Regions from separate parts of the Pseudobutyrivibrio sp. AR14 genome, predicted to be linked through region 1. Evidence: riboswitches for the same ligand, from Rfam matches in the RefSeq annotation. Region 1 holds a riboswitch; the other holds the start of a gene.
The links. A riboswitch is a leader RNA that binds a small molecule or an ion and turns the genes downstream of it on or off. The one in region 1 is predicted to bind thiamine pyrophosphate.

Region 1 (10,186 bases):
TTCATGTTTTGATAAGGTGGTTCATCCAGATATAGATGGAATTATTGAGGATATTAAGAATCAGGATTTAGCATCCATTTGCAGCAAGATGGGCAATGTACTGGAGGATGTTACCATTCCTATGCATCCAGTTATTGCAGACATTAAAAAATGCATGATGGATAATGGGGCTGTTGGCGCCATGATGAGCGGTAGTGGTCCTACAGTATTCGGATTCTTTAATGATAACAAGACAGCTAGAGCTGCCAAAGAGGCACTTACCAAATCGGGGATGGTAAAGCAGCTTTATCTTACTACGTTATTCAATAACAAGAATTAACCTTGAAAAGGAGAATAAATATAATGACAGAAAATCTTACACTTCAGATGGACGATTATTTGCCACTCAGAGATGTAGTTTTCAACACACTTAGGGAGGCAATCTTAAAGGGGGAACTTAAGCCGGGCGAGCGACTTATGGAGATGCATTTGGCTACAAAGCTTGGGGTTAGTCGTACTCCTATTCGTGAGGCAATACGTATGCTTGAGCAGGAGGGGCTTGCGGTTACAATTCCTCGCAAGGGTGCTCAGGTTGCTAAGATGACAGAAAAGGACTTGCAAGATGTGCTAGAGGTACGAGATGCCCTTGATGCTCTTGCAGTAGTATGTGCATGTGAGCGTATGACAGATGCTCAGTTTGTGGAGCTCAAGGAGGCTATGAAGGCTTTTGAGAATGCTACCCATACAGATGATGTACGTAAAATCGTAGAGACAGATGAGGCATTTCACGATGTGATTTATGCTGCAGCTGCTAATCCAAAGCTTGAGAATATTATCAATTCAGCTAGAGAGCAGATGTATCGCTATCGCTACGAGTATGTTAAGAACCCTTCAGTGTATGCCCAGCTTATTGCAGAGCACAGAGCTATCATTGAGGGATTTAATAGACGTGATGTAGAGTATCTTAAGAGCATCATGCACACACATCTTTCAAACCAGATTAACGCAGTTCGCGTGGTTATTAGAGAACAAGTATAATAGATAGGAATAAATATGGCAGGAACATCTTGTAAGATTTCGCTGTGTTCTAGGCAGCGAATGGGTGGTGATCAGGAGATATCAGAGGAGAGCTATTTGGGCTCATTTATAGAGCGAGGAGACAAGAAATATCTTTCCTATAAGCGCACCACGGAGGATGGAGTTGTGGACTGTTTGATATCCTTCAATCGCAGGGAATTTACCCTTACACAAAAGGGCAGCCTCAGTTCTAAGATAGAGCTAAGACCAGGAGAGAAGACTGTTAATAAATACAGCACCTCTGTTGGCAATCTATCAATAGAAATATTTACTCGCAGGTATGAGTTAATCGAGCAAAAGGATGATATTCGAATCGGAATAGAGTATGACATTATAACAGGCGCTGATTCGATTCAGACCACAATGGATATTAAAGTAAAAATCAAAGGAGAAGCTTAATTATAGCTTCTCTTTTTTGTTTGCATCTGAGTTGGAGTTTTGCGAAGCAAAACTCTGTTTTTGTATAACTCAAAGAGGGGATAGTCGCTCCAAAATGGGAATTATTTTGAATAATTTAGTTAAAAACTCTTAGGTAAGTTTGTGAGATTTATACAAAAAATGAGGGGGTTCTCTTGTGCGAAAACGTTATACAATATAACAAAACTTGCCAGATGATGTTAGTTTTTGCCTACATATGGAAATCTACTAACCAAAACTGCTACATTTTGTGCTAGGGAATTTCACAGATTGTCTTGGCTGAGAAAAATGACAATTTGTGATATGAGTTGTGGAGAAGTGAAGTTGTAGTTTCAAGAAATGGTTAGTAGGAGGACTTGTATGAAGAAACATGTGGTAAAAGGGCTATCTTTGGGCCTATCAGCAGTAACACTTGCTGGTTCAACATCAATCACTGCTTTTGCAGATGAAATTGATGAATTCAAGGATGGAGAGCAAACACAAGAAAGTCAGCAGGAAGCCAATCAGGCAGAAAAAACTTTCGCTGATGCGACAGAATCATTAAATGAGGACTTTAATGAACAGGAGTTTTCAGGGGTTGGTTCTGAAGAGGATGCAACAGGTGTGGCAGAGTTAACTGAGATTATGGCTGATGAAATTGACTCAGAGGACTCTCCAGTAGCAGGTGAGACTTGCACAATTACAGTTGTTGATGAGTTTGGCAATGTTGTAACTGATGAAGAAACAGGAGATGTTGTTACAGAGGACGTTACATTTGGCGAGGCAGCAGATATGGCTGCAGCAGTTACAGACGATGCAGCAGCAGATATTGAGAACTTGAATCAGGCTGCTCAGAATCTTTATACAGCAGCAGGGGAGATGGATGCGGCTGAGAAGAATGCAAACTCAGAAGTAGGGGATGCAAATCAGGCAGCTGAGGACGCTGAGGTAATTGCAGGTGAGGCACTTGCTGCTTCAAATGCGGCACTGGAGGCCGTAGAAAATGAGTCTAAAGAAAATGCTGCTTCTATTATTGCTACAACACAGGATACTTATGACAAGGCAGTAACAGATTTTGAGGATAAAGAAAAGGCTTACAATACTGCAAAAACAGAGTATAAAACATACGAGCAGGAGTTCCAGCAGAAGGTTGCAGATTACAATAATAGTTTGAATTCTGCTTATACAAATCTTGAGTGGGCTGAAGAGGATTTGGCAGCTTCTAAGCAGAGACTTGCAGATCTTCAGGAAAACTTACAGAAGGCTTATGATGCTTATCTTTCATCAGCAGCAGGTGTTCTTGCTACAGCAGAGCAGACATATCAGGATAGCGACAAGACAGATGATGACAAGAAAGAGTATCTTAAGGCGATTCTTGAAAACTACTACATTAAGGCAGAAGAAGGCCAGACAGTTTCAGTTACTGAGATTGGGGATTTCGTAGATTACGAGGGAACTGAAAAGGATCTTATTACTGTTAAATATCAGATTATCGATGATGCTACTGGCACAGTTGTTGAGGACAAGAAGATTAATCTTGGCTACGATATCAGTGGCACTCAGGTAGATCTTTACGAGAAGGTTACTTACTATGATTATTTAGATGAGGATGGAAATGTAGTTCACATCACTCAGGAAGATATAGATACAGAATTAGCAAAGCCAAAGGCTGAGCAGAAGATTGTTAAGAGATATAAGAAGACAGTAGAGGTTGATGGTGAGGAAAAGACATCATACCTTATTGCTGATGCTTATGACAAGCTTACTGACGAAGAGAAGGCTGAGTACACACTTGATTATATTGTTCTCGGAGATTGGGACTGGGATAATGCAACAGTTTCAGGTCTTGATAAGACATATACATCTTATACAGATTTAGATGGCAAGACAGTTGAGGGTGCAGTTGCTTCAGAAGAAATTGCAACAGATGATGAGGTAATTAGAGTTTACTCATTTGATGTAGATGGCAATTATATTTGCACAGCTACAAACCTTAGTACTAAGAAGGTTTACACATATGTAAACAACAAGCTTTCAGCAACTGAGTATTTAAAGAGCACTGATTCAGCTGCAACTATTGCAGCATCTAAGACAGGCTATCAGATTCTCGATGCACGAGATGTATTTAAAGCATCTGGCTACTATGTGCCAAGATATGTAAGAGTAGTTTCATATAGTGCAAATCGTGAATTAGAATGGTCTGCAGACCTAAAGACCAAGACTGTTCTTGGAGTACCTTGGCCAGATGGTGTTACTCCACATGCTCAGCCAACAGCTGCAGAGGCCATTGTAAATGGTAAAAATAATGCAGCAGCCAATGCTGGAAATCCATATGATGATAAGTATGAATATTATGGATTTACATTTGACGGCTATAATAATGATTGGACAGCGGTTAAAACTGCTGAAGACGCTCCATACAATGTGACATGGTTTGTATTTGATGGAAGTGTTACATACCATGTGGCAGGTACATACAATATTTCCTACGACATAGTTACAGATGATACAGTACATTACACTGTAGGTGATGGATGGAATGACTTCTGGACAAAGGTAGGAAACTTCTTTACAGGAGCTGATAAGGAGACTACTAAGGAAGCAATCATCAGACAGTATGAGGAAGATAATCATACAAAAGTTGTTGGAGTTAAGAGCTGGAACTGGGATGCAAAAACTGCAGAGTTCTATGTTGTTAAGCCTACAAATGTAAATACTACAGGTAGCACATATGCAGCAGTTGAGGTAAACACTAATGTAGATGCAAATCTTAGCAATCTTACATATGGAAGAGATATTAGCTATGTAGGAAAATCTACTGCTACATCTTCTGATGAGTACAACAAGGAAGCATCTATCGACCAGAATGTTACAGATGAATTCTTCTACAACAATGGCGATGCAGTATTTAGCAATGCAGCAAGAGCCTATGTAGAAGGACTTGAGCAGGCTGGCGCAACAATGACAAAATTCTTTGACCTTATTAATCTTGTTAATACTGCAAAGGAAGCAGTGGAAGATGCTCAGCAGCAGTGCGAAGAGATTAGAGCTCATATCGAGGACCTTAACAAGACATTGGCTCTTGGTGATTTGGAAGTAATGCCAGAGTTAGCTGAGTGGGAAGGAAAGCTTGAGAAGGCAGAGGAAACCTACGATAAGGCTAAGGAAGATCTTGGCAAAGCTAAGGATAACTTAGATAAGGCTAAAGAAAACTTCAAGAACAAGTATAGTGATGATGAAACAGGAGCAAATGGTGAAGAAGGTACTGGAACAGAGGGTGCAGGCACATCAACATCTGGTGGCGCAGCAGGTGGTACTTCAGGAACTGATTACCCAGCTGCAACATTAACTATCACTGACCCAGCTACACCACTTGCAGGTGACACAACTGCAGATAATACTACAGCACCAAACAGAAATACCAGAAGAAATGCCGCTAATAATGCCGCTGCAAACGCAAACGCAAACGCTGATGCTAATGCAGACGCTGATGCAGATGCAGATAATGCAGTAGTAGCAACTCCAGAGACAGATGAGGACGAGGAAATCAAGCGTATTGCTGATGAGGCTACACCTCTTGCAGCTGAGAAAGAAAGCTCAACTTCAAAATTAGGTTGGTGGATTTCAATTCTTCTTGTTATTGTTGTAGTAGCAGGTGCAATCGCATACTACAAGAAACAGCTAGATGCTAAAAAGCTTGACGACAAATAATCGCCAGCACTAATCATTTTTCACATATCATTTTTCAAAAATAGGAGGTACTTCTTTCGTGAAGTACCTCCTGTTTTGCATTAAGAGATAATAAATTATTTTGTAGTGGCCATATGTTTAATGTAGTCCATAAGAGTTCTAATAGGTGGAAGTATAAGTACAATGTATGTTACAAAAGCCTCTGCAAAAATATAGATGCCATTGTAAATAAGTGAATAAGGAAGCGGACTCATGTTGTAATCAGCCGCATACTCACCAAAGAAAAGACAGCCAGAAAGAACGGCAAAGAAATATCTGCCCAGTATTGCAATACCGTATCCCTTAAGTAATCCGTTTTTAGATTTTGCAAAAAATCCTGAGAGGCCAAGTGCCGCAAATGCAAGGATATAATCTACGATTACTTGTGCAGGGAAAAGAATATATGGATCTACAATCAGATTTAAAAGACCGTAGGCAATGCCGGAGATAATTCCAAGAATTGGTCCGAACCAAAAGCCTGGAAGACATGCTACAAGCATAGAAAACAATGTGATTGAGCCGCCCATTGGAAGCTTGGTGAATTTGATGTTAGAAAGGACAAAAGCTAGTCCTATTGAAGCTCCGCAGAATGCTAATTGCCTTGCGGTAAAAATAATTTTTGAGTTGAGTGTTGATGCTTGATTACTCATTAAAAAATCTCCCTTCATACAAAATGATGCCAGGAGATCCACTAAGCTTCCTTACGCTGGTATTGTCCAGTTCAAGTAATAAGGGTCGGTGTAAATCACCTCTCAGCAACTGCGCCCCTAGCAACATATTTATTTAGCTAGATACAACATAACACTAGAGTATTGGGACGTCAATATGAGATGACGAATAGCTCTGAAAAGATAGTAATTACGGTTGTATAGATGAGAAAAGATAATTTTATAGTGGATATATACAAATGAAATTAGATTTTTTATGTTTACTATATAAATGGAAAAGGCTCTTTTTCTGTACTATTATTAGTATTAACCTATGTCAGAGAAGTGGCTTATTTGTAGTTTTTTTACGGATAAGGGCTGCGCAAGATAAGCGTCGCTCTCGATAATGTAGAACATAATAATTAAAGGAGAGTACAAAATATGGATGGAAAACCTATTGATTCATTTGCGTGTAGATTAAAGATGGCATTAAAAGAAAGAGGTATAACACAAACATATCTATGCAAATTGACAAACACACCTAAATCTTCAATGAGTCAATATTTATCTGGGAGGAATCTACCTAAGACAGATAGGATATACAAATATTCAGAGGTATTAATGGTAGAGCCGAAATGGTTATTAGGCTATAACACTCCTATGTTAAGAGAGGAGACATTAGATAATAATGCAATTGATGCAAATGCTTTCTGTACAGACTTTGATATCGACCGCGTTGAGGATAGTTTGAATGAAGCTTCTAAAGAACAATTAAAAAGGATAATAGCTTATGCTAATTATTTGTTATTGAAGAAAGAAAGCGAAAAATAAGTCTAAATAACTAAGAGAGTAAAAGATTAGTCCTTTAAATAGATATTGAAAGGAAAAATATTATGAATAAAAAATCATCATTGTTGATATATATTTCTTACATAGTAATATACCTTATTTATACAGTGGCAAGTTGTATTCGAATTGGAAAATTTCTTGATGAATACATATATGAATCAATGAAAGTTGATGTTCATAATGTGGGAAGTGTTGTCGCATTTGGAGTAGTTTATAATCCAACAAAAGTGTTGCTAACCACAATCATACCATTTGTAATATTAACTATTTTAATGACTATTTTTACAGTTATATTTTTTACTAGAAAAGAGAAGTCATAGAATTGCAAATGTATTTGTTGATGCTACTGCCTGTAGCGAATTTTATAGATTAGGCAGTAGGAAAATGCTAGGATGTTACTGCCTGTATGGAAAAATGAAAAGTAGGCAGTAGGGGATTTTGGAAAAGTTACTGCCTATAGAGAAAAATGCAGAATAAGCAGTAAGAAAAATGAAAATGGCTACTGCTTAAATAGAGAAATGCCAAATAAGCAGTAGTGTAAAGGAAAAAGACTACTGCCTGCCTAGTAAAATGCCAAAAAAGCAGTAGGAAAAATGAAAAAGGCTACTGCTTAAATAGAGAAATGCCAAATAAGCAGTAGTGTAAGGGAAAAAGACTACTGCCTGCCTAGTAAAATGCCAAAAAAGCAGTAAGAAAAATGAAAAACTACCTTCTGGATTTTTTTTATGACAAAATGATGCAAAAATGATGTTTATTACATATATAATTAAAATAGGGCATAATTGCGACACTAGGAATATTGTAAAAACTAATTTTATTTGGAGGAAAAGTTATGAAGAGAAAAATGATTTTGCAGTTGTTGGTAGTATCTGTAATTGTTACAGGATGTGGTAAATCAGAATCAAGCAATGTGGCAGCTTCTAGCGATGAAGCTATTTCAAGCAATGTTGCAATAAGTGACGAAACCACTGTGGGCGGCGAAGTGAGCCAAACAGACAGTGCAAGTGACTTAAGCGAAGAGACAAGTTCAGAGGACAGCGTGGAGGACAGTGCAGAGGGATATAAGAAAGCATATATTGAGGCAGCTAAAAGTATAAAAGAGAAACATGATTTCGATAGTCTCAAATTTGGCCTTATAGATTTTGATGGAGACGATACGCCTGAATTGGTGGCTAAAATGAGCGGCAGTTGTTGGCTATATACATATGAAGATGGAAAACTCAGATGTCTAATGGATGATTGGGTATATGGTATGGCCGGCGATCTTGGTTATGAGTACGCTCCGGGAAAAGGTATTGTTAGAGATGGGGGAAGTCCTTTTTATGGAGCGTTATACTATAGCGCTTATTTTTCAAAGCATGAAGAAGGTGAGCTGGTGTTAGACTACAAAGAAGAGGAGTATCACTTTGATGATAAAGACGGTGATGGCTTTCCATCTGATGAAGAATTAGAGGGATTTTCAGAGCAGAAAGTTTTCAAGATGGAGTATACATGTGAAAACGGTGAGAATCTAAGTGAGGAACAAATAAAAGAAAAAATCGATAGTTATGATAGCTACACTTTTGAGTTCTTAGAAGGTACATATAGCTACGAGGAGTTTATAAAAGAGCTTTCGTAATCAATTGGAAAAAGGTACCAAGAAATTAGAGTATTTGTAAGAAAAGGAATAACAGACCATGGATAATCGAGCTGAATTGTTGAAAATGGAAGTTGGTGAGAGGTGTTAGAACTGAAAAATATAGTAAAGCGATATGATTCAAAAACGATTTTCGAAGGAGTGAATATGTGCCTTAGAGAAGGCACGGTGACCTGCCTGGTAGGCCACAATGGATGCGGAAAGTCCACGTTACTGAAAGTGACAGGAGGGCTAATTCCAAAGGATGGCGGCGAGGTAATCCGTGAAAAGAATTACAGGATTTCATTCGTTCCGGATCACTTGCCGGTGGCAAATATGAAAGCCGGGGTCTATCTAAATCATATAGCCAAAATGGCGGGGCTAACTTCTGAAAATGAGAGACATAAATTAATCTCAAATTTTGCAGCGGACTTCTTTTTGAGTGACATGCTTGATAAGAAAATGAAAAATCTATCTAAAGGTTCACTCCAAAAAGTAGGTGTAATACAGGCTTTAATAGTCAATCCTGATATTATATTACTAGATGAACCCTTGTCAGGGCAGGACTGTGATTCGCAGCAGGTATTTATCCCAAAAATGCTTGAGTTAAAGGAACAACGAAAGATTATTCTGCTTGCTTCTCACGAACAAAACCTAATTAAGGCCATAGGAGATGAGACCTACACAATTGAAGGAGCTAGACTTATTCCATACACTAGGGCAAATCATAAGATGTATAGCATTGTTTTAGAAGATGATGGAAGATGTATCCCTTCAGATGAGATGCATATGGAAAATGGCAATTATATTGTTAAAACAACTGATGGATTACTGTCTATAACCATAGATAGATTGATGCAGGAAGGATGGCATATCAAAGGTGTTTACGAGGTTGAGTAATAGAATTAATTTTAGGATGAGTGGGTATTTTGGAGGAACAGGTGCTGTTATTCCTGTGTTGATGATTCTATGTTTTACAGCTGTTATGTACTCTATTAAACCTGGAAATATTATAGATTCTTACATAGTTTCAGGGGTATTTGCCTTTTGTTTGATGGTATTTGTAGCGGTTGGCATTGGAGGTAAGGAAAATACAGTTCAAGAACAGATTCTTTTTCTTATAGAGAAGCGATGGGTAGACTACTACATTGCCAGGGAACTTTCTTTAATAGTAATAACTATAGTTTATTGTTTTTTTATAGCACTAGGTCCGGTATATGCAAATCTAGTTTATCGCTTTTCCTTTTTTACTAGAATTCTTACGGTAAATGATGTTATTGCAGGATTCTTTGTGGTTTTGGCAGGTGGCTTGTCAGGATATACAATAGGAGACTTTCTGAACATTAGAGTTATGAAAAATAGAAGAATGGCATTGATGCTGACTGTGTTGATTGCGTTACTTACCACTGTCTATGAAGGGATTTGCCAGGAAGTACCTAGGGTGGCTATTTTGGGTTATCTTTTCCCACCAGTAATGCTGCCGGCAAAGGAATTTATAGGAGGAGAGATTTTTGAAGCGGGCAAAGTATTTGCAATAGTAATGTATACAATTGTCTATTGTCTTGTACTTTCGACAATTAAAATTGTTCTGATGAATAGAAATAGATTCGAATAATAGACCTTATCATCCGAAAAATGTTATTATGGAAGAGGTGGGATGGCCCATCTATTTATAAATAGGAATTAGGTCAATGATAAATACAGAGAAGATAATTGAAAAAGTAATATTAGTTGCAGTCTGTGAGGGTGATGAGGTAGAGGCTAAGGATTCTATAGATGAGTTGGCAGAGCTTTGTGAGACTGCAGGAGCGCAGGTGGTTGGTCAGATTATGCAAAATCTTGAGCGCAGAAATCCAGGTACCTATGTAGGCACTGGTAAGGTTGAAGAGATTGC
Region 2 (10,186 bases), on a different contig from region 1:
ATATGGTCTATACGACTGCTAGGGTCATTTTCCAGCTGATGTTTTCTCTTAAGTGCAGTCTCAGAAAGTAAATCTGAATCTACTAAAAAATTGTTTTCCATGACAGCCTCCTAATGTAAAAATCCTGTAAGTGGATCTGAGGCCTGTGCTCCTCTTGTTAACACACGTCCAAGACCTGCTAGATATGCTTTTCTTCCTGCCTCAATAGCTTGCTTAAATGCTGATGCCATCATTGTTAAATCTCCTGCTGTAGCAAGGGCTGTATTGGCCATAATTGCAGCCGCACCCATTTCCATGGCCTCACAGGCCTGTGATGGCTTGCCGATTCCAGCATCAACAATAATAGGAAGGTCGATTTCATCGATGAGAATCTGGATAAATTCCTTTGTTGCAAGTCCCTTGTTAGAGCCTATTGGTGAGGCAAGTGGCATGATTGTGGCTGCACCCACATTCTGCAGTTCTCTTGCCACATTCAAGTCTGGATACATATATGGCATAACCACAAAGCCCTCTTTTGCAAGAATCTCTGTAGCCTTTATTGTCTCGTAATTATCTGGAAGAAGGTATTTAGAATCCTTCATAATCTCAATCTTTACAAAATCACCACATCCAAGCTCTCTTGCAAGGCGGGCAATTCTAACAGCCTCCTTAGCATCTCTAGCTCCGCTAGTATTAGGAAGCAATGTGACATTCTTTGGAATGTAATCTAAAATATTTTCTTCTTCCTTTGTATTAGTACGTCTTACTGCAAGTGTAATAATCTCAGCTCCTGCATCCTTTATAGCAGCCTCAATAAGCTTCATTGAGTACTTTCCTGAGCCGAGAATAAATCTTGAATCAAATTCTTTACCGCCAATTACCAGTTTGTCCTGTTCCATTTTTTGTCCTTTCCCTTTTACAATCAATTACTATAAAATCCAACTAGTTATGGATTCTTTTCTCCTATTAAAAGCCTTATAATCATGTGAGCCTCATGGCCTGCACAGGCCATAACTCGAGATGATACAAGTCCTATTCCATCACTTACATCACTGACTCCATCTCCAGAAATATAAAAATGTGATGTGAGCTTTTTGGTGATAATGTCGTTGGCACTTTTAAATCCAGCCATACCTGAGGCAGATACCAAATATTTATCCTTAAAATTCGTAAATACGATATCTGCTAACATTGATTTACACTCTGGACTGTCAAATGCCTCACAGACTATGTCTGCATCCTTTATCAAATCAAGGCTATTACTCTCATCCATTTTCACCCTATGAGTCTGTACTGTAATATATGGATTAATCTCAAGAAGATTTTCTCTGAGGGCCTCTGTCTTTGCCATGCCTACCTGAGATATCTTGTACTGTTGCCTATGGAGATTAGTCACATCTACAAGGTCAAAATCTATAAGTATCAGCCGCCCAATTCCTACTCTAGCTAGACAGATAGCTACATTGGATCCAAGTCCTCCAAGGCCGCAAATAGCCACAGTAGCCTCATCAAATTTCCGCTGATTATCTGCGCCATGGCGCTCTACTAAGGCTTGATAAAACTCATCCTTACTGACCATCATCAGCCTCCTCCCACAAAGCTAACTACCTCCACTACGTCCCCATCATTTAAAATTGTCTCCTCATAGAATTTCTTTGAAACAATCTCTTCGTTGATTTCCACAGCAATAGTTCTAAAATCATATTTCATCTCAGTCAAAACCGAAGCTAGATTCTTACCTGCCGCTGCATAATCTTTCCCGTTTATTGCTACCATCTGCATCCCCCTTTTCTCTAATTAATCCCACCATGTGATTTAGTGGTCCACTGCCCTTTCCTAAATCAAGACCGTAGGAAATTGTTGATGTTATATATTCCTTGGCATTTTTCACTGATTCTTTTAAATCAAATCCAAGAGCCAAATTGCTTGCTATGGCTGATGACAAAGTACATCCAGTACCATGGGTATTTGGATTGTCAATTTTAGTTGTCTCATACCAGCTGACCTGCCCCTTGTCAAAAAGCACGTCGCAGGCATCCTCAAAGGAATGCCCTCCCTTTATTAGCACACTGCAGCCGTATTCTTTTGATAAGGCCTTAGCAGCTTCTTCCATCTGATTTTTGTTTGCGATAGTCTTTCCAAGAAGTGCCTCTGCCTCCGGAATATTTGGAGTAATCACTGTGCTAATTGGAAATAATAAATTTGCCATAACAGAGGCTGTAGAATCCTTCATAAGTTTGCTACCTGATGTAGCTACCATAACTGGGTCCACTACCAGATTTCTCACCTTGTATTCCCTAAGCTTTTTAGCTACAACCTCCACCTGGGCACTAGATGGAAGCATGCCGATTTTCACAGCATCCGCAGGAATATCAGATAAACATGCATCAATTTGCTGCTCCAGAAATTCTGGTGTGGATTCCTGTATAGCAGTTACCCCAGTTGTATTTTGTGCTGTAAGTGCTGTAATAGCAGTCATTCCAAAAACACCGTGGACCGTCATAGTCTTAAGGTCCGCCTGAATACCAGCTCCACCACTGCTGTCGCTGCCAGCGATTGATAGTACCGCCTTCATTTCATCCCCTCCTTATTTGTTCAGCTCCAAAAAGCTTTTCTTTAGCTCCTCTGCCGCCTTCTTTGGCGAGTCAGCCTTCATAATTGCAGACACTGCACACACTCCGTCTATATCAATCCCCTTTAATACATGAAGATTTGTAGGATTCAATCCACCTATGGCATTTACCTTAATAGGTACTGCCTTGCAAATATCAGCAAGAGTGTCTGTTGAAGTGAGCACTGTTTTTACCTTTGTAGTTGTAGGATAGATTGCTCCTACACCTAAATAATCAGCTCCATCCTCATATGCTGCTACCGCCACTGGAACTTTTTTCGCTGTTGCCCCAAGTATCTTATTTGGACCAATTATTTTTCTAGCAAGGGCCACCGGCATATCCTCTGCCCCTACGTGGACACCCTCAGCATCTGCTGCAAGCATTACGTCCACACGGTCATCTATAATAAGTGGCACATTGTACTTTTTCGAAATCTCATGTACCGCCTGAGCCAGTTCAATGTACTCTCTTGTAGTGCGATTTTTCTCTCGCAATTGCATGAGAGTAACACCACCTTTTAGTGCCTCCTCTACCCTAAATAAAAATTCATCCTTTTCATAATTACTGCTGTCAGTAATGAAATAAAGAGTACTGTCAAAATCCATCATTATCCTCCTTTTACATCAGGATGCCTGTACTAACCATAATCGTTACAACAAAAAAGGAGCACCCAAATTGGATGCTCCATAGTTATCATTTCGTATTTACGAATCACATATTCCGACATGAAAAATCGGCATCCCTACGTTGGCATTATCCAAATCAGGTTCTCGGTCGAAGGTCACACCTTCCTCTCAGCCTGTATACAAGCTCCCGTAAATATTTAATTAACAAACAAATATATTCTAGCAGAATCCCTCAGCACCTGGTAGTGGATATTTGTCTGTAAGAGTCTTAATAATTGCTCTAGCCTTCTCAACTCCTGCTTCCTGCTCCTTGATAACGATTGAGATTGCCTCTGCAACCTGATCGAAATCAGCTTCCTTGAGGCCACGAGTTGTAGCAGCTGGTGTACCAAGACGGATACCAGATGTAACAAATGGTGACTTAGGATCGTTAGGAATTGTATTTTTATTAGCTGTGATATGAGCATCATCAAGAAGCTTCTCAACGACCTTGCCTGTAAGCTCAAATGGAGTCAAGTCAATAAGCATAAGGTGATTGTCTGTACCACCAGATACGATCTTGATTCCTCTGTCCTGAAGGCCCTTGCAAAGTGCCTGAGCATTCTTAACAATCTGCTGTCCGTATTCCTTGAATGAAGGATCAAGAGCCTCCTTGAAGCAGATAGCCTTGCCAGCTATAACATGCATAAGAGGACCACCCTGAATACCAGGGAAAACAGCCTTGTTAAAGTTGTATTTCTCATTAGCCTCTGCTGTTGCCATAATCATACCACCACGTGGACCACGAAGTGTCTTGTGAGTAGTTGTAGTAACAATATCAGCATAAGGAACTGGGCTCTCATGTACACCTGCAGCAACAAGTCCTGCAATATGTGCCATATCAACAAAAAGCACTGCATCAACCTTATCACAGATTTCTCTAAAGCGCTTGAAGTCAATCTTGCGGCAGTATGCTGAAGCACCAGCAATAATCATCTTTGGCTTGCACTCTAAAGCAATACGCTCTACCTCATCATAGTCAATAAATCCATCGTCATTTACTCCATAAGGAACGATGTTGAAGTATACTCCAGAGAAGTTAGCTGGTGAACCATGAGTAAGGTGTCCGCCGTGATCAAGGTTCATTCCCATAACTGTGTCGCCTGGCTTAAGTACTGCAAACTGTACTGCCATGTTAGCCTGAGCTCCTGAGTGTGGCTGAACATTAACATACTCGCAACCGAAAAGCTCCTTAGCTCTTTCTCTTGCAAGCTCCTCTACTACGTCAACCTCCTGGCATCCGCCATAATAACGCTTTCCTGGATAACCCTCTGCATATTTGTTAGTAAGGACTGAGCCCATAGCAGACATAACCGCTGGTGATACCCAGTTCTCAGAAGCAATAAGCTCGATGTGCTGTGACTGTCTGTTAAACTCCTTAACAATAGCCTCTGCAACTTCTGCATCAGTGTTTTTGATGTCGTTTAATGTGTACATTACTTTCCCTTTCCTAATTTCTTTCCATTATTAGTATCTATGACAAAACCTGTAAACAGGGTTTGACCTATAAGTATTTCTTTTCAAAATCCTCTTTTGTAAGTGGCTTATCAAAGAAAAATCCCTGAGCAAGATTGACTGAGAATTTACCAATCATATCAACCTGCTTATCAAACTCAACTCCCTCTACGCATACATCTACATCAAGAGAATCTGCCAATTCAGAAATTGTCTTAACGAATACTTCTGAAAAATGGTCAGAATTCATATCGGAAACAAATGCTCTGTCTATTTTAATTGTGTCCAGTGGCATGGTCCTGATGTAATTAAGTGATGAATAACCAGTACCAAAATCATCAAGTGCAACTCTGCATCCCTTGGCTCTGATTGCATCTAAAAGCTTAATCATCCTCTCCATGTCATTAATGGCAAGTGACTCTGTAACCTCAAGTGTAAGATTCTGTGGGTCAATAGCTGTCTGCTTAAGTACCATATCAAGCTTATCAAGGAAATCTGACTGAGTAAGCTGTACTACGGATAGATTAACATTGACCTTGTATTCTGGATGACCAAAGTCATTCCAGTGCTTGCAGCTCTTGGCAGCCTCTAAAAGTACGTGCTGACCAATTGAATTGATCAACTTAAGCTGCTCCGCCTGAGAGATAAACTGATCTGGAAGAACCAGTCCGTACTCTGGAGAATTCCATCTCACTAGAGCCTCAGCTCCGCAACATGTAGGAATTCCATTAACAAATTCCATAATAGGCTGATAGTAAACCTCAAATTCCTTGCAGTCATCCTCAACAGCCTTGCGCATAGCCTGCTCCATCTTAACCTTTTCAGCTACAACTGCATCTGAATTAGCATCATAGAACTCAAATCTGTTCTTACCCTTATTCTTGGCACCGTGAAGTGCAATATTAAGTCGAGTAAGAATAGCTGAGGAATCAGTCACATCCGATGGGCCCTTAACACAACCCATGCTGACTGTACAGTAATATTCCTGACCATTTAAAATCCATGGATTAGCGAAGAGATTCATAATTCTCTTGATAACCATATCAAGATTGTCAATATTAGCATGGTCTACAATTACTGCGAACTCGTCGCCACCAACTCGGTAGCATTTATTTTTAATGTAGGAAATGTCATTGATGCTGTGAGCAATATACTCAAGCAAATCATCTCCCACCTGATAGCCAAGTCCCTCATTGACACTAGCGAAATCATCTAGGTCAAGCATAAGAACTGCAAATTCCTTGCCAAGCTTTGTAGCCACATGGAACTCCATGGCAATATCCTTTTCACATGCCTGACGATTGTAAAGGCCTGTGAGGATATCTTCCTGTGCCTGCTTTTCCACCTTTTTCTGATAGATACGAAGGTCGGTGGTGTCATAGAATGTAAGAAGTCTAACCTGACGTCCATCTACCCACTCTATGCTAGCAATAGAAATATCAAACCACTTTCCTGAACCATTAGCTGAATAACCATTAATCTCAGAAAGTGTATAGCGCTTATCAAAGATAATCTCCTCGATAGCAAGTCTATCAACTTCGTTGCTGAACATCCTTATGAATGTATCATTATTGTATAAGAATTCTCTGGTAGCCAAATCGGCTACAACTACACCATAACCTGCATTCTGGAGAATAGCCTCCAAAGCAGAATATGAACTAGCCAAAGAATTGGTAGTTATCTTTTTAACTAAAACTGTACCGATGATTCTCTTGGTGTCATTGGCGAAGCGCAAATCCTCAACGCTCCACTTGCGCTCCTGTCCCCTAGAAATAAAGCAAAGGTACATCTCTGCAGAATCATTAACATTGATAGGCAAGAAAATCGCTGCCTTGATTCCATATTTAATAAAGAAAACTTCAAAAAGCTCTGGTAATACTGCATCAGATGAAATGGTGTATGGCTTGCCATTCATAAATGGCAGGCTAAGAATTGGAACCTTTTGGAAAATAGGCTGCAAAGGCTCTGCCCCATCTGCACACCATTCGCAAATCATGTCTGCATTAATACCATCTGAATTAATCTGTAAAATAGCTGTGTTGGTGCAGTTAACATAGTGGCCAGCCTCAACAAGAATGTCTGATGCCACTTCAAAGAAAGAATTGTCTGATTCCATAAGCCTTAAGATATCAGTCATAATTTCATTTTTCTTAAGGCGAGACTCTATCTCTGTCTCTGCTTGCCTCTCATCGGAAAGCTTCACCTGCAGAGCGTGATTCTTGATCTTCTCTGCGAAATAATGCTTAGTAAGAGTCTCAATCAAAGCAATGGATTTATCAAAATCCTCTGTTGTGGTAGTCCTCATCTCAGAAGGAAGTATCTCTGTATCAGGAAGTCTGTCTCTTGCAATACCAAAGCATAACCAGACGCCCTGGCACTTGCCCTCTAGTCCTCTGATAGCAACTCCTCTGTATAATAAATAATCCTCTGTGCCGTAACGCTCCACAACATTTTCTACGTTACCATCCACAAAGGAATCTAGTATCTCCCTGCGCAACTCGCTAGAGAAATTACGGTCAACAAATTCCTCCTCTGGCTTAGTGCCAGAGAAGGAAGTGATTTGGCCTTGAGTTTTACCAACGCACATCACATAAATGTCATTGGCCTTGCAAAATGAGTCCTGCAAAGACTGCATAGCCTCATTATTGATTTCTAATTCTAAGTCTACTCTATAACCCTCGTCCATCCATACTTATCCTCGAGTCTTCCCCACTGGATACCTGTAAGAGTATCGTAAAGCTTCTGGGTAAGCTCGCCAGTTTTACCTCCATTTATTACAACAACATCATCCTTAAAACGGAGTTCACCGACTGGAGAGATAACTGCTGCTGTTCCTGTACCGAAGACCTCTTCAAGCTTGCCATCATGGCCTGCCTTCATAAGATCATCAATTGCAAGACGCTCCTCACGAACTGTATAGCCCCAATCACGGAGAAGGTGAATCATTGAGTCTCTTGTAACACCTGGAAGAACTGTACCTACTGTAGGTGCTGTCCAGATCTCACCGTCGATCTTGAACATGATGTTCATAGTACCAACTTCCTCAACGTACTTTCTCTCGTTACCATCAAGCCACAATACCTGTGAATAGCCAAGCTTCTCAGCCTTAACCTGACCTGCGATAGAACCTGCATAGTTACCACCACATTTAGTAAAGCCAGTACCACCTGCAACTGCTCGTACCAATTCATTTTCTACTAAAATCTTTACTGGGTCAAGTCCTGTTGCATAATATGCTCCAACTGGACAACAAAGTATCATAAACTTGTAAGATTTTGCCATATGAACGCCAAGAGCAGCCTCTGTTGCGAACATGAATGGTCTAATATAAAGTGATGTATCTTTCTCGGATGGCACCCATGCCTCCTCAGTCTTAACAAGAGCTGAAACTGCCTGTACAAAGTCCTCCACAGGGAAACCTGGCATGCAAAGTCTCTCGTTAGAATTAATCATTCTCTTTGCATTCATCTCTGGTCTGAAAAGCTGAATCTTTCCATCTTCTCTGCGGTATGCTTTGAGGCCCTCAAATGTCTCCTGGGCATAATGAAGGGTCATGCATGCTGGGTCCATTTCGATTGGTCCCTCTGGGACGATTCTGGCATCATGCCAACCAATCTCTCTATCCCAATCACAAACAAACATGTAATCAGTCATGTACTTTCCAAAACCAAGGTTCTTCCAATCTGGCTTTTCCTTTAATTTTTCGCGTTTTTCAAATCTGATTTCCATAGTAGCCTCCGAACATCTCATAAACATTTTGTTAATAATCTTTTTCATTATCCATCTTTTCAGCCCTCACGTCAACACTTTAGTGTGCTAAATTATTAACGAATGGAAACCGGATTTTTGTGTCCTCTTTGGTAATATTTTGTGAACTCTTTCTATTGAATATACTATAAAGATTTTTAAATGGTATAATTCAGATAACTACACGAAATGAAGGCGATATTATGAATATTTACACTCAATTATGCGGATTGGCCATAATGGCCACTATCCTCTTTTTTTATAGACGCCAGCCCACCATGGGCCTTAGTTCCGAGCGTCATTTCCGGACAACTATATATTCAATTTTAGGATGTGTCCTTTTAGATATTGCATCCTGCTATTTTATTGTACATTCAAATCGATTCAGCGATACATTGGTGTATTTAATATGTAAGCTCTATCTTCTATCATTACAGGTAGTTTCATTTAGCGTCCTCTTTTACACCACTGCTGATGTATTTGAATACTATGGAAGCAAGCACGAGAAAATGCTGGGCACTCTCTATCAGGTAGTGTGTGTAATTGGAATGATTATCACCATGTATCTTCCTATCCAAATCTACTACGACGGAGTCAAGCTCTATTCCTATGGCCCAGCTACCATCGCCACCTATATATTTGTATCTTTTTATATTTTTACAACTGGCATTTCCACAGTAGTACTAAGACATCATATCAAGCAAAAAAAGAGCAACATGCTTTTAATTTGGATGGCCATCTGGAGCGTTTCTGCTATTATCCAGTTTCTGGATCCAAAAGTTCTTATTGTAAGCTACGCCAGCTGTATAGGCGCACTTATAATGTATTTTGAGTTGGAGAATCCCCAGAGCTCTCTTTCTAGACGTACCGGACACTTTAGCTCAGCTGTTATTAGAGATTATTTTGATTACCTTTATCAATCCAGAAAAAGCTTTTCTGTTATGATGATTTCCTTTAGAACGGTGGCAGATTCAGCCAATGAAAACAAGTTGCTTCGCACCACTATTTCAAAGCTTTCAGAGTTTTTGTTTACAGTGGATACAGCAAAAATTTTCGATACTGCAGAGGGATACTTCGTATTAGTTTTTGAAAATATGGATTTTGTTGAGAGCACCAAATTTAGAATCAACACATATTTTCAATCTATACAGGACAACCCTGATGTCAGCAATGCCATCACACTTTTGAGTCCTTTTTATACCATTGTTCCAGACTCAAATATCTCAAGCAATGCTGATGAACTGATACTTCTTCTCACCGGCTTTATTCCAAACGATAGGAACAAGCTTACTGGAAACGAAGTCATTGTAAATGATGAAATCATGGCAACCGTAAGGCATAGCAAGGCTGTTGAAAAAATGGTTGTGGAAGCCATGGAAAATGATCGAATAGAGGTTCATTACCAACCTATTTTCGATATAGCCAAAAACAAATATACAACAGCAGAAGCATTGGTTCGTATCCGGCTAGGGGACGACTCCTTAATTTATCCTGACGAGTTCATTCCTATTGTGGAAGCATCAGGTAGAATCATTCCTCTTTCAGATACAATCTACAGAAAGGCTCTCTCATTTTTAAAATCCTATCACATAGATAGACTTGGCGTAGAACATGTAGAGCTTAACCTTTCAGTGAAACAGGGGGAAAATCCTCTTTTCGTCAACAGATTTTTAGAAATGCTTAAAGAATACAACATTTCAGCGGAATTCATTAATTTAGAAATAACAG

Region 2: another riboswitch for thiamine pyrophosphate. It lies ahead of thiE (thiamine phosphate synthase); the one in region 1 lies ahead of BLP50_RS04035 (energy-coupled thiamine transporter ThiT).

Annotation. Positions count from the first base shown of each region.
Region 1 is NZ_FMUY01000003.1:155,408-165,593, forward strand. Features, by position in the region: gene ispE (4-(cytidine 5'-diphospho)-2-C-methyl-D-erythritol kinase) at 1-319, shown strand, start outside; gene BLP50_RS04020 (GntR family transcriptional regulator) at 343-1,017, shown strand; gene BLP50_RS04025 (YwiB family protein) at 1,033-1,455, shown strand; gene BLP50_RS04030 (hypothetical protein) at 1,834-5,163, shown strand; gene BLP50_RS04035 (energy-coupled thiamine transporter ThiT) at 5,259-5,831, opposite strand; TPP riboswitch at 5,863-5,960, opposite strand; gene BLP50_RS04040 (helix-turn-helix domain-containing protein) at 6,270-6,659, shown strand; gene BLP50_RS04045 (hypothetical protein) at 6,722-6,997, shown strand; gene BLP50_RS04050 (hypothetical protein) at 7,510-8,295, shown strand; gene BLP50_RS04055 (ATP-binding cassette domain-containing protein) at 8,398-9,192, shown strand; gene BLP50_RS04060 (hypothetical protein) at 9,209-9,907, shown strand; gene hflX (GTPase HflX) at 9,975-10,186, shown strand, end outside.
Region 2 is NZ_FMUY01000004.1:85,513-95,698, forward strand. Features, by position in the region: gene thiH (2-iminoacetate synthase ThiH) at 1-101, opposite strand, end outside; gene BLP50_RS04775 (thiazole synthase) at 111-878, opposite strand; gene thiF (thiamine biosynthesis protein ThiF) at 926-1,561, opposite strand; gene thiS (sulfur carrier protein ThiS) at 1,561-1,755, opposite strand; gene thiD (bifunctional hydroxymethylpyrimidine kinase/phosphomethylpyrimidine kinase) at 1,715-2,554, opposite strand; gene thiE (thiamine phosphate synthase) at 2,567-3,199, opposite strand; TPP riboswitch at 3,314-3,418, opposite strand; gene glyA (serine hydroxymethyltransferase) at 3,437-4,693, opposite strand; gene BLP50_RS04805 (sensor domain-containing phosphodiesterase) at 4,761-7,397, opposite strand; gene BLP50_RS04810 (branched-chain amino acid aminotransferase) at 7,376-8,440, opposite strand; gene BLP50_RS04815 (EAL domain-containing protein) at 8,662-10,186, shown strand, end outside.